DNA from 3 places in the Paenarthrobacter sp. NPDC091711 genome. Region 1 is predicted to be linked to each of the others. Evidence: riboswitches for the same ligand, from Rfam matches in the RefSeq annotation. Region 1 holds a riboswitch; each other region holds the start of a gene.

Region 1 (4,045 bases):
CAGTTTCGGTGCTGCGGCGTGGCCGAAGCAACATGGCATGGCCCTCGCTTATGATGCCCTCTTCCTTCGGCGGCACGGCTTTGACGCCGTCGCCGAACCAACGGAATCCAATGTGGCGGCGGACGTTGCCATTGTGATCAATGCCTTGATTGATTCCGGTGGGGGCCACATCGTGGCACACGAGCAAGGCGCCATCTCCGCCATGCTGGCAGCAATCGAACGTCCCGAGCTGGTGCATTCGCTCACTTTGGTGGAGCCCGCATGTTTGTCCCTGACGGCTGAGCTTCCGGCTACGGGTTCCCACCGGGCACTCATGGAACCGCTGTTCGACGCCCGCACGCAACTCAATGACGCCGATTACCAGCGTGAATATTTCCGTCGGGCTTTCTCTGCTGAAACGGGTGGGCTGGACACTGCAGAAGCCCGGCGTTCCGCCCGCAGGCTCCGGCTCCAGGCACCGCCATGGGAGGCGCCGCTCCAGATCGTTCCAGGGGTCCCCACCTTGGTCCTCACCGGCGGTTGGGAACCCCTCTACGAGGAAATTGCGGGCTACCTCCAGGAAACCGGTGCCCTCCGCCGCGTGGCAGCGGGCGGACACCGGCCCCAGGATTCCGTTGACGGCGATCAGGCTATCCGCTCGTTCATCGCGGATGTGGGCCGGGCGATGTCAGTTCAGGCCTCCTGAGCTGCTGCCTTGGTTCGCGGGGACCTGAAGCTCCGGCAGGTACACCTTTCCCCCTGAAGCCAGGAACTCGTCGCTCTTTTGGCGCATCCCGTTATACATTCCTGCGATTGCAGCCTGGGATTCTGCCGAACCGTATTCGTCGCGGATGTCCTGGCTGATGCGCATCGAACAGAACTTAGGTCCGCACATGGAGCAGAAATGGGCGGTTTTGGCGGGTTCTGCAGGCAGTGTCTCGTCGTGGAACGCTTCCGCGGTGACAGGGTCCAGGGACAAGGCGAACTGGTCCCTCCAGCGGAACTCGAACCGCGCCTTGGACAGCGCATCATCACGTTCGTGAGCTCCCGGATGTCCCTTGGCGAGGTCTGCCGCGTGCGCCGCGATTTTGTACGTGATGACGCCAGTCTTGACGTCGTCCTTGTTAGGAAGCCCCAAGTGCTCCTTCGGGGTCACATAGCAGAGCATCGCGGTGCCGTAGCGTGCAATTTCCGTGGCGCCGATGGCTGAGGTGATGTGGTCATAGCCGGGGGCGATGTCGGTAACCAGTGGACCCAATGTGTAGAACGGCGCACCCTTGCACAGCTCCTGCTGGCGCTCAACATTCTCCCGCACCAGATGGAAGGGAATATGTCCGGGACCTTCCACCATGACCTGGACGTCAAACTCCCACGCCCGCTGTGTCAGCTCCGCGAGTGTATCCAACTCGGCGAACTGCGCGGCGTCGTTGGCGTCGGCAATGGATCCGGGACGCAGCCCGTCTCCCAAGGAGAACGCCACATCGTACTGGGCAAAGATTTCGCAGAGCTCGTCAAAGTGCGTGTAGAGGAAATTCTCCTGGTGGTGAGCAAGGCACCACCCGGCCATGATGGAGCCGCCGCGGGATACGATGCCCGTGACCCGGTTGGCGGTCAACGGCACGTACCTGAGCAAAACGCCCGCATGGATGGTCATATAGTCCACGCCCTGCTCGCACTGCTCGATCACGGTGTCGCGGAAGATCTCCCACGTCAGCTGGTTGGCCTCGCCGTTCACCTTCTCCAGCGCCTGGTAAATGGGGACTGTTCCGATAGGAACGGGCGCGTTGCGAATGATCCACTCACGCGTGGTGTGGATGTCATCTCCTGTGGAGAGATCCATCACTGTGTCAGCACCCCACTGCGCCGCCCACTGCAGTTTGTCCACTTCCTCGGAAATGGAACTGGTGACTGCCGAGTTGCCGATGTTGGCGTTGATCTTGACCAAGAAGGCCTTGCCGATGATCATCGGCTCGGATTCGGGGTGGTTGATGTTGTTCGGGATAATCGCCCTTCCCGCGGCAACTTCGCTGCGGACGAGCTCAACATCGCAGTTCTCCCGTAATGCGACGAAGTGCATCTCCGGAGTCACGACGCCTTGTTTCGCGTAGTGCATCTGGGTGACGGTCTTACCGTCGACGGCGCGGCGCGGCACCGGCCGCGCGCCTTTCCACTCCGCTGAAGATGCTCCTCGCCGAACTGCGGATTTACCGTCATCGAGCAGGTTCCGTTCGCGCCCCGAATACGCCTCAGTGTCTGCACGGGCTTCAATCCATGGGGTACGGAACGGCTCCAGACCTACCACGGGATCGCTGCCCGGGCCTGCTGTCCGGTAAACCTGCAGAGGCGGGTTGGCCAGGCCATTGGGGGAGGGTTCCAACGCGATCTCCGTAACGGGGACCCGAATGCCATGGTGGGGATCCTCCAACCAGGCCAGCGAGTGGGACTTCAACGACTGCGTGATGGACTCGATTTGGCCCGCGTTCGTCCCGTTTTGGCCCGCGTTCTTTCCGTTTTGGGCAGGGCTGTGCTGTGTTTCTGTGGTGCTCAAGGGAATACTCACTTCCTTCGCCGGCATTACCCGGACAGGTTCAACGGTCGCAGACTGCGTCAGTCCGATCTCAGCCCCTGCAGGGGCCCCCGTGTGGTCGTAGACGAAGCTACCACAGCTCTGAACAGCGGCCCAGTCACATGCTGGCAACGGGCTCTGTCGCGCTGCCCCGCTACGCTTTTACCATGGCCACCATCATCGAATTCATTGGACCTGTGCTCGTCTCGGCGAACGAGGAGCGCCAGGGGATGTGGTCCGTGGATGGAGTTCTGACCTTCCAGCGCCCCACGGTCATGCCGGACGTTGTGTTGGAGGGGTGGGTTCTGCCTGGTTTGGTGGATGCCCACTGCCACATCGGACTAGGGGCAGGGGGAGCGGTTGACGAGCAAACCACCCTGGCTCAGGCCCACACGGACCGCGACGCCGGAACGCTGCTGATCCGCGATTGCGGATCGCCCAGCGACACGCGCTGGGTCCAGCAGCGGTCTGACTTGCCCCGACTCATCCGTTCAGGCCGGCATATTGCCAGGAGCCGGCGCTACCTCCGCGGCCTGGGCCACGAGATTGAACCGGAGCAGCTGGTGGAGACCGTCCGAAAGGAAGCCAGGGACGGTGATGGCTGGGTGAAACTGGTGGGCGACTGGATAGATCGTGGCGTTGGCGATCTCACCGCATCGTTTCCGGCAAAGACCGTGAAGGACGCCATCGCGGCGGCGCATGACGAAGGTGCCAGGGTTACGGCTCATTGCTTCGCCGAGGACACCATCGACGACATGCTCGATGCCAATATCGATTGCATCGAGCACGCCACCGGCCTCTTGCCTCGGCACATTCCGCGGTTGCTTGAGCAGTCCGTACCGATCGTGCCCACCTTGGTCAACATCGCGACTTTCCCGGATATCGCCGCGCAGGCAGGGCCAAAGTTTCCCGAGTACGCAGTCCATATGACTCGCCTGTGGGAGCGCCGGCGGGAGCGCGTGCTGGAAGCATTTGAGGCAGGCGTTGCGATCTATGCCGGGACCGATGCGGGAAGCGTCATCAAACACGGCAGGATTGCGGACGAAATGATGGAACTGCACGACGCCGGCCTGCCGCCTGCCGCTGTCCTGGAGGCCGCCGCGTGGGGTGCCCGGGCATGGCTGGGAGCCGAGGGCATCAGCGAGGGTGCCCGGGCCGACGTCGTGTTGTGCAGTGACGACCCTCGACGCCGCCTGGCCACGGTCACTGACCTCAAACACGTAGTCCTTGGAGGACGTGTCGTCCGTTAGGAATAAATTGAAGCTTCAAGTAATTTATAAGGGTAGAAGGATGCCGATGCGCGGCCACCTCAGAACCGGGAGCTTCACATGACCATTTCAACCAGTCAGGATCTTCTGCCTGCCGAACTCACCATGGGCACCGTCATGCTCAAGGTTGGCGACATGAAGGTCATGAGCGACTACTACCAGCGCGCCCTGGGCCTGAAGGTGGTTGCCGAGCAGGATGGCGGGCTGTATCTGGGGCGAGTCGGCAAGCCGG
Region 2 (4,045 bases), on a different contig from region 1:
GAACGGGCTGCCTTGGGACCCCACGCCACGGGCCCGGCGGGCCATTCCGATTGTTTGCCATTCCTCAGCCATCAGCCCCACCAGCCGCATCGCCGCGAGGGAGCCCAGGACAAAGCGGTGCGGCAGCTTTGCCTTCTGCGCCAAGGCATCAGCCAAGTCGGTGGGATCGGTGCAGGTCATCAGAAGGATCGCCGGCAACGCAATCGCCAAGCCGCGCAGCATGAAACCCAGCCCCAGCTCCAGGGAACCTTCGCTGATGGACCAGAGTCCGACGTCGAGCAGTACAGCGCCGCTGTCCGCCGCCACAATTGCGGTGCTCCAGCCGCCGATCGCTGCCGCGATGATCAAGGGCCAGGCCCGCTGCCACAGAAGCCTGAGGGTGAGTCCGGCCAGCGGGAAGAGCGCCAGTTCCGCAAGGAGTGCCGTGGAGGCGGAGACCCAGTCGATGGACAAGGCCAGCACCAGGGAAATCAGGAAGACGGACGCGAACTTGGCCAAAGGGTTGGCTTTGGTCAGGAGGGCGTGGTTCCCGCGCAGGTTCAGGGCGTCCCTCATGCTGCACCCGCTTCCTGACGCGTGGCTTCACCCTGTTGGACCGGGCCGAGCCGCAATTCCGTTCCGCCGAGCACGGCACTGAATTCTTGGTCGTGGGTCACGGAGACCACCGCGGTTCCGGCGTCCAGCAGCTCGGAAAGGAACGACGCCAGTTCTGCCCAGGTGTTAGCGTCCTGACCGAACGTGGGCTCGTCCAGGACAAGCACTTTCGGATGGGCCGCGAGGACCGTGGCCACCGAGAGTCGCCTCTTCTCCCCGCCGGACAACGTGTACGGGTTGGCATCCACCAGGTGCGTCAACCGCAAGCGCTCCAGCAGTTCATCCACGCGGTCCTCGCCGTGGCCAAGATGCTTCGGACCAAACATGAGCTCATCCAGGACGTTGCCCGTAACGAACTGGTGTTCAGGTTCCTGAAAAACCGTCCCAATGCGGGAAATCAACTGCTCGGCTTTCCACTTGTACGGATCAATGCCGGCGCCCTCGGAAAGCTCGACGGCGGCACTGACCTTGCCGTCCACCGGCGCCAGAAGACCGGCCAACGTGAGCGCAAAAGTGGACTTGCCGGCACCATTCGGACCCGTGATGGTCAGTGCCTGGCCGGCCCTGACCTGTGCGCTGATGCCCATCTGAACCGGCACGGGCGGGATGGTCTTGAAGCCCTTGCGTCGTGGCTTTTCCCGGGAAACAGCGAGGTCCTGCGACGCGAGAAGTAGCTGTGCGGCGTGGGTCTCGTTGCTGCGCTCCCGGGTTGCCGGGACGTATCCAGGCACCCAGACGCCGGCTGACATGAGCATGCTGCGGGCTTCTGAAAGGACGTGATCCGGCGGGCCGTCCAGGAGGACTCCCCCTGTGGCCCCGGCTGCGCCAGCGGAGCCGTGAGCCGCGGTTGACCCCGGCTGCAGGACCACAATCCGGTCCACCAGGTCCTTCCACACGGATACGCGGTGTTCCACCACAACAAGGGTGGCGCCGGTCTTGTCCAGGCACCGCCCTACCGCATCACGGACCTCCAGAACGCCGGCCGGATCCAAGTTGGCCGTAGGTTCGTCCAACAGGATCAGGCCGGGTCGCATCGCCAAAATGCCTGCCAGCGCAAGGCGCTGCTTCTGGCCTCCGGAGAGTGCCGCCGTCGGGTGATCCAACGCCAAACCGCCGCCTGCCGCGGTACGCAAGCCGACGTCGTCGAGCGCTTCATGGACGCGCGCCCAGATCTCCTCCCGCGGGACGGCCAGGTTCTCCGCACCGAACGCGACGTCGTCCCCCACCCGGGAGAGGACCACCTGCGTTTCCGGGTCCTGCTGCATCAGCCCGGCGCGGCCACGCTGCTCACGGGGAGCAACGCCGTCGATCAGCAGTGAGCCGGTTTCATCCGAGTCGTCTTCCTCGTCACCCAGCACGCCCGCCAAGGCATGCAGTAGCGTGGACTTGCCGGCGCCGGAAGGACCCAGCAGCAGCACCCGCTCCCCCGGTTCAATCCGAAGGTCGAGGCCCTGAATGGCGGCTTGGGCCCGGCCGGAATGCCGCCACCCCCAGCCCTCGGCTGAGATGGCGGCAGGCCGCACCGCGCCGTTTTGCGTGGCGGACATCAGTTGAAAACTGGCTCCGAAGCGGCCTTGCGCGAGGCGAAGGAGCTCAGCACGCCGGTCTTCGCCAAGCCGCGCGTCGCAGCCCAGGAGAGTGCGCCCGCGATGATCGCCCCGGAAATGGTGGTGAAGGTGATGTACGCCAGCTTGTCCACCGCCTCGTAGGCGATGTTCCAGCCCCAGGGCAGGAAGGAGTCGTTCAAACCGCAGAAGAGGCCCGCGCCAGCGCCCGCGAGGAGGGCCGTGGGCAGGTTGAACTTCTTGTACCGGAACGCAGCGAAGATGAGCTCGGCGCCCAGTCCCTGCAGAATGCCGGAGATGAGCACAGTGGTGCCGTACTGCGAACCCATGATGAGCTCGCCCGTGGCGGCCACAGCTTCGCAGAACAGCGCTGCACCCGGCTTGCGGATAATGAGCATGCCCAGGACAGCGGGGATCATCCACCCACCGGCGATCAGACCGGTGAGCGGCGGATACGTCGCGTTCATGGGGATGGATACCAGTGCCGCGCCTTGGGACCATGCCCAGAAGATCACGCCGCCGGCAATAGCGATCAAAGCCGCCACAACAATGTCTACAACACGCCAGTTATAACTGGTCTTCTTCACGTTTACCGTGGTCATTTTCTGCCTCCTGAGGTTACAGGAGGGGAAAGTGCTCCCCGCAACCCGGTTGGCCTGCGCCCCCCGGATCCGGACACTCTGAGAAGCTCGACTCCCTTGCGCCGGTACTAACCGGATCAGGTTCGAGGGTCTGCGGCTGTCCGCACTCTCAGCGCCCTCGCGTCTCCTGCATCTCTGCAGGGTCCGACGGCGGCGCTCCCCTGTCGTTATCAAATCTGCCCTGATGGGCTGGTTCAGTTTACACCTGAGCCCGTGGCGGGTGTTGCTGTCCAGTCACAATCGCCTTCCGGGGGCTGCGGGGTGCGTTGCGAGGCCCGCTCTACGCCCTCCCCCCGCGTTTTGGCACGCACACCAGGCCCCACAACGAGTACGGGGTGCGTTGCGAGGCCCGCTCTGCGCCCTCCCCCCGCGTTTTGGCACGCACACCAGGCCCCACAGCCGGACCTGAGAGAATGAACCAGCAGACGTCACCGCGGCAAAGGGGCACATTTCATGACTGACCTTCCCAAGCAGGACCCACCCAGCACTGAGGGCACTGTGCCGCAACCACGTCTCGCCGCAAGCGTTATCTTGCTCCGCGACGCCCCGGACGGGCTCGAAGCGTTCGTCCAGCACAGGGTGGACACCATGGACTTCGCCGCTGGCATGGTGGTCTTCCCGGGAGGACGCGTGGACTCTGCGGACGGGTCCGGGTGGGACTACCCGGCGGAACTGCTCGAACGGCACTCGGCAGACTGGAACCAGAGCTCCATCGGGGCGGAGCCGGGCGAAGCAGCGAGGAATGCCGGGACAGTGCTGACAGCCGCAATCCGCGAAGTCCGTGAAGAAGCCGGACTGAACATCAACGCCGCTGATCTCCGTCCCTGGGCCAACTGGGTTACCCCGACGGACATGCCCAAGCGCTTCGACACCTACTTCTACGTCGCCAAGCCCGCCCCAGGGGCTGAGCCCCAGCACCAAACCACGGAGGCCTGGAAATCACTCTGGATGCCGGTGGCCGGAATTCTCGCCTCCGAGGCGGCGGGCACCCTGAAGCTGATGCCACCCACGTATTACCTGCTCAAGGAAATTTCCGGGTTCCTGACGGTGGACCACGTATGGTCGGCCGAACACACGGTTGTCCCGGTCCTGGCGCCGGTTGGCTCCATGGCCGCGTTCCTGAAGGAACGGGAAAACCGCCGCTGACAGTGTTCGCCCTGCGTTGCAGCTAGGCTGGGGACATGAATCTCTTCCTCAAGCTACTGGGTACCGGAGTGAGCCTCGGAGCGGGCTTCGTCGGAACCA
Region 3 (4,045 bases), 350 kb from region 1:
GGGTTCCGTAGGGGCCCGAATCCGGTCCGGGCTGGTAGCCCGGCTGTGCCCCACCCTGGAACTGGCCGCCGTAGGCGTAGGGTGCGGCGGGGACCTGCGGAACTCCTGACCCGGCGTCGTTTTGAGGCGCGGGTGGGTAACTGGGGTGACTCATTGAAAATCCTTCAGTGAAGTGGGTGCGAGGAGGAGGACATGCGCTATGCAGGGCAAGAGGGCAGTCAACTCACTTCGAGTCAGCCTAGTAGGAATGGAGCTGGAAGCAGGAACGCAATCCCCGGGAACCGGATGGCCAGCCAGGGATAGGCTGGGTCCATGGGCATTTCCGCGGACGCCGCAGCTTCTGCCGGGCAACTCTCCACCGGGCAACTCTCCGGCGAGTTGCTGGGCGCCATGGCGTATGGGGAGTTGTCCGCTTTTGGGCGGCTCTCATTGGATTCACGCTATGCACCCACACTCCATGACCGGGCGGTGCTGGCGAAGATCGCGGTGGGCGCCTACGGCAATTTCGCACTGCTCAGCGACCGGTTGAAGGAGATGGGCGTCGACCCCGAAGATGCGATGCTGCCGTTCCAGCGTTCCTTCGATCATTTCCACGAGCGCACCAAGCCGGGGGACTGGTTCGAATCGCTCATGAAGGCCTATGTGATCGACACCGTGTCATCTGACTTCTACAAGGCTGTCTCGACGTTCCTCGACCCAACAACGCAACATTTTGTTGAGCGCGTGGCTTCCCCGGACCAAGCCACTGAGGTCCTTCGCGTCCTGCTCAGGAGGGCCTTGGCCGATGACCCGCGGCTGGCCTCGCGCCTTGCACTATGGGGCCGCCGCTTGGTGGGAGAGGCTCTGACGCAGGCGCAGCGCGTAGGCATGGACCACCCCCTGCTGGGCCCAGCGCTGAAAAGTGGCGGGGACGCGCGGGCCGCGGTGAAAACCTTGACGACCGAACTCGCCGGAAAGCACGCACGCCGGATGACAGGCCTGGGCCTGACGGCGTAGACGCCACCGCCTCAGGGCCCACTAGCGCTGGACGGTGTCCAACGCCTGCAACAGCGACTTCGCCGCCGCCGTCGGGTCCGTTGCCTCGGTAATGGCACGGACGACGACGATGCGGCTGGCCCCCGCGGCTACCACCTGTTCAACGTTGCTGTGGTCGATGCCGCCGATGGCGAACCACGGAAGAGTCACACCGCCGCCTGCACGTTTCTCCGCTTCTGCGGCATATGTGACCAAGCCCAGACCAACAGCAGCACGGCCGGGTTTGGTGGGTGTAGCCCAGACCGGACCCACGCAGAAGTAATCCAGTCCCAAGGGGCCTTGGGAAGTGGCCACAGCTGCGTCAATCTGTTCCGGTGTGTGGGTGGACAGGCCGATGCCGGTGACGTTCGGCAAGAGGGTTCGGGCAGCTGTCAGTGGCAGGTCCTTTTGCCCGATGTGGAACACGGGAGCCCCGGAAATACTGGCAACATCCGCCCGGTCGTTGACGGCCCAAAGCCGTCCGTGCCGTTGCGCAACGCTCCGCAGCACGGCCAACATCTCAAGTTCCTCCGCGGCCTCCAGGGTCTTGTCCCGGAGTTGGATGATGTCCACGCCGCCCTCGAAAGCGGCGTCCACAAAGTCTTCAAAATCGCCCTGCCGTTTGCGGGCATCGGTGCACAGGTAGAGACGGGCGGAGGCGAGGGTGTCAGGCTGGGTCATGGAAACCAGAGTAGTTCCTCTAAACTGGGCACGTACTGCGGGAGCCGCGAGGGTCGTTATATGACTGTCCGGCTGAGAGGGCTTCAGAGCCGACCGCTTGACCTGATCCGGCTAGTACCGGCGTAGGGAAGGAAACGAATGGCAGATCCCCGCCACACCCACCTCCAGGCAGATGTGGCCGTCATCGGCGCGGGCATCATAGGTCTCGGCATCGCCCACGAAGCCAGGCGACTGGGCCGTTCAGTGGTGCTGATCGATCCCCACCCGGCCTCGGGCGCAACGTTCGCGGCAGCCGGAATGCTTGCACCTGTCAGCGAACTGCACTACCAGGAGGAAGACCTCCTGGAATTGATGCTCGTGTCTTCCCAACAATGGCCCTCCTTTGTGGAGTCCCTTCACCAAAGGGGAAGGGACAGCGGATACCGCACGACGCCGACCCTCGCCGTAGGCGCCGATGCCGCCGATCGCAGGGCGCTCGCAGACTTGAGGTCTGTGCAGCTTGCCGCCGGTTTAGGTGTTGAACCGCTGGCCTTGCGGGACGCAAGGCAACGCGAGCCACTTCTCAGCCCACAGATTTCCTGCGCCTTCGACATTCCTGCCGACCACCAGGTGGATCCGAGGAAACTGGCGGCATGCCTCGTGGCAGGATTGTCATCCCATGAGCCGGACCACCAATCCTGGGTGTATGGGGCAGATGAGGGATACGCCGTGTCTTCGCCGGCCCGCGGCCTGCTGTGGGACGGCGGACGGGTCGCTGGTGTTCAGCTCGAATCCGGCGGCCTCGTCCACGCCCGGGAGACGGTGGTGGCCAACGGACTGGGAGCTCCTCACCTGTGCGGGCTTCCTGAGGGCCTGAACCTTCCAGTGAGGCCGGTGTACGGCGACATCCTCCGGCTCCGCGTTCCCGAACACCTGCGGCCCTTGGTCTCGTCCACGGTTCGCGGGATGGTTCGTGGCGTGCCGGTGTATATCGTGCCCCGGGATGATGGCACCGTGGTCATTGGAGCGACACAACGCGAAGACGGATTGTCAACGGCTTCCAACGCTGTTTCCGCGGGCGGGGTGTACCAGTTGCTGCGGGACGCCCAAGTGCTGGTGCCCGCAGTCGCGGAGCTGGAACTGCTGGAGGCAACGGCCCGCCCCCGCCCTGGAACTCCCGATAATGCACCCTTGCTTGGACGGGTCAACGGTCCCAACGGCGACGTTGAGGGCCTGGTGATCGCCACTGGTTTCTTCCGCCACGGAGTCCTGCTGACTCCCGTGGCCGCCAAGATCGTGGGAGAACTCATCAACGGCTCCAAGGACCCCCGGTGGAATCCCTTCCTGCCCGATCGATTCGGGGGCAACGCCTCTGTTTCCCCTTTACTCTCATCAGCCGTACTCACACCTGCCGTACACGCACCAGCGGCTAAAACCCTTACCGAGGAAACCGCATGAATATCAAACTCAACGGAAACGATCACGCAGTGGCCGACGACGCATCCGTCAGCACCCTCGTCACTGCCATGACCGGCCGGGTCCTGGACCGCCGCGGACAGGCGGCCGACGGCGGAAAGCTGGGTGTCGCCGTCGCACGTAATTCCGAGGTGGTGCCGCGCAGCCAATGGGCCGTGACGGCGCTCGCCGACGGAGACGAACTCGAACTCGTAACAGCAGTCCAGGGAGGCTGAAGCATGACAACATCAAACGTTGACGTTCGCACCACTGGCGCCCCCACCGACGCCCTGGTGATCGATGGCGTGGAACTCGGTTCCAGACTCATCATGGGTACCGGCGGAGCGCCGAGCCTCGATGGCCTGGGGGCTGCGCTTCTGAGTTCGGGGACGGAGCTCACTACAGTGGCGATGCGCCGCTATTCGCCGGCTGAAACGGGATCGCTGTTCCAGCTCCTGGTTGACCACAACATCCGCGTCCTGCCCAACACCGCCGGTTGTTTTACGGCCAAGGATGCCGTGATGACCGCTGAGCTCGCTCGGGAAGCCTTGGAGACCGATTGGGTGAAACTGGAAGTCATCGCCGACGAACACACGCTCCTTCCTGACGCCGTGGAATTGGTGGATGCGACGGAACAACTGGTTAACCGCGGCTTCAAGGTGTTCGCCTACACGAATGATGATCCCGTTCTAGCGCTCAGGCTCGAGAACCTGGGCGCCACCGCCGTCATGCCGCTGGGATCGCCCATCGGGACCGGCCTTGGCATTCTGAACCCGCACAACATTGAGCTGATCGTGTCCCGGGCTTCCGTGCCTGTGGTGCTCGATGCCGGAATCGGGACCGCGTCCGACGCCGCCCTTGCCATGGAGCTGGGCTGCGACGCCGTCCTGCTTGCAACCGCTGTGACCCGGGCGCA

Evidence for each region. Region 1 has a riboswitch for thiamine pyrophosphate ahead of thiC (phosphomethylpyrimidine synthase ThiC). Riboswitches for the same ligand answer to the same signal wherever they lie in the genome.
Region 2: it holds a riboswitch for thiamine pyrophosphate, as region 1 does, so the genes downstream of both, ACIQH5_RS15490 (ECF transporter S component) here and thiC (phosphomethylpyrimidine synthase ThiC) in region 1, are expected to answer to the same signal.
Region 3: it holds a riboswitch for thiamine pyrophosphate, as region 1 does, so the genes downstream of both, thiO (glycine oxidase ThiO) here and thiC (phosphomethylpyrimidine synthase ThiC) in region 1, are expected to answer to the same signal.

The regions. Positions count from the first base shown of each region.
Region 1 covers NZ_JBIVTF010000004.1:379,694-383,738, forward strand. Annotated here, with positions in the region: gene ACIQH5_RS09610 (alpha/beta fold hydrolase) at 1-685, shown strand, start outside; gene thiC (phosphomethylpyrimidine synthase ThiC) at 668-2,527, opposite strand; TPP riboswitch at 2,523-2,630, opposite strand; gene ACIQH5_RS09620 (amidohydrolase family protein) at 2,713-3,795, shown strand; gene ACIQH5_RS09625 (VOC family protein) at 3,874-4,045, shown strand, end outside.
Region 2 covers NZ_JBIVTF010000010.1:92,947-96,991, reverse strand. Annotated here, with positions in the region: gene ACIQH5_RS15500 (energy-coupling factor transporter transmembrane component T family protein) at 1-555, opposite strand, end outside; gene ACIQH5_RS15495 (ABC transporter ATP-binding protein) at 552-2,141, opposite strand; gene ACIQH5_RS15490 (ECF transporter S component) at 2,141-2,761, opposite strand; TPP riboswitch at 2,837-2,973, opposite strand; gene ACIQH5_RS15485 (NUDIX hydrolase) at 3,254-3,946, shown strand; gene ACIQH5_RS15480 (DUF4235 domain-containing protein) at 3,982-4,045, shown strand, end outside.
Region 3 covers NZ_JBIVTF010000004.1:27,657-31,701, forward strand. Annotated here, with positions in the region: gene ACIQH5_RS08050 (TM2 domain-containing protein) at 1-154, opposite strand, end outside; gene ACIQH5_RS08055 (ferritin-like fold-containing protein) at 313-996, shown strand; gene thiE (thiamine phosphate synthase) at 1,018-1,695, opposite strand; TPP riboswitch at 1,723-1,841, shown strand; gene thiO (glycine oxidase ThiO) at 1,834-3,132, shown strand; gene thiS (sulfur carrier protein ThiS) at 3,129-3,365, shown strand; gene ACIQH5_RS08075 (thiazole synthase) at 3,369-4,045, shown strand, end outside.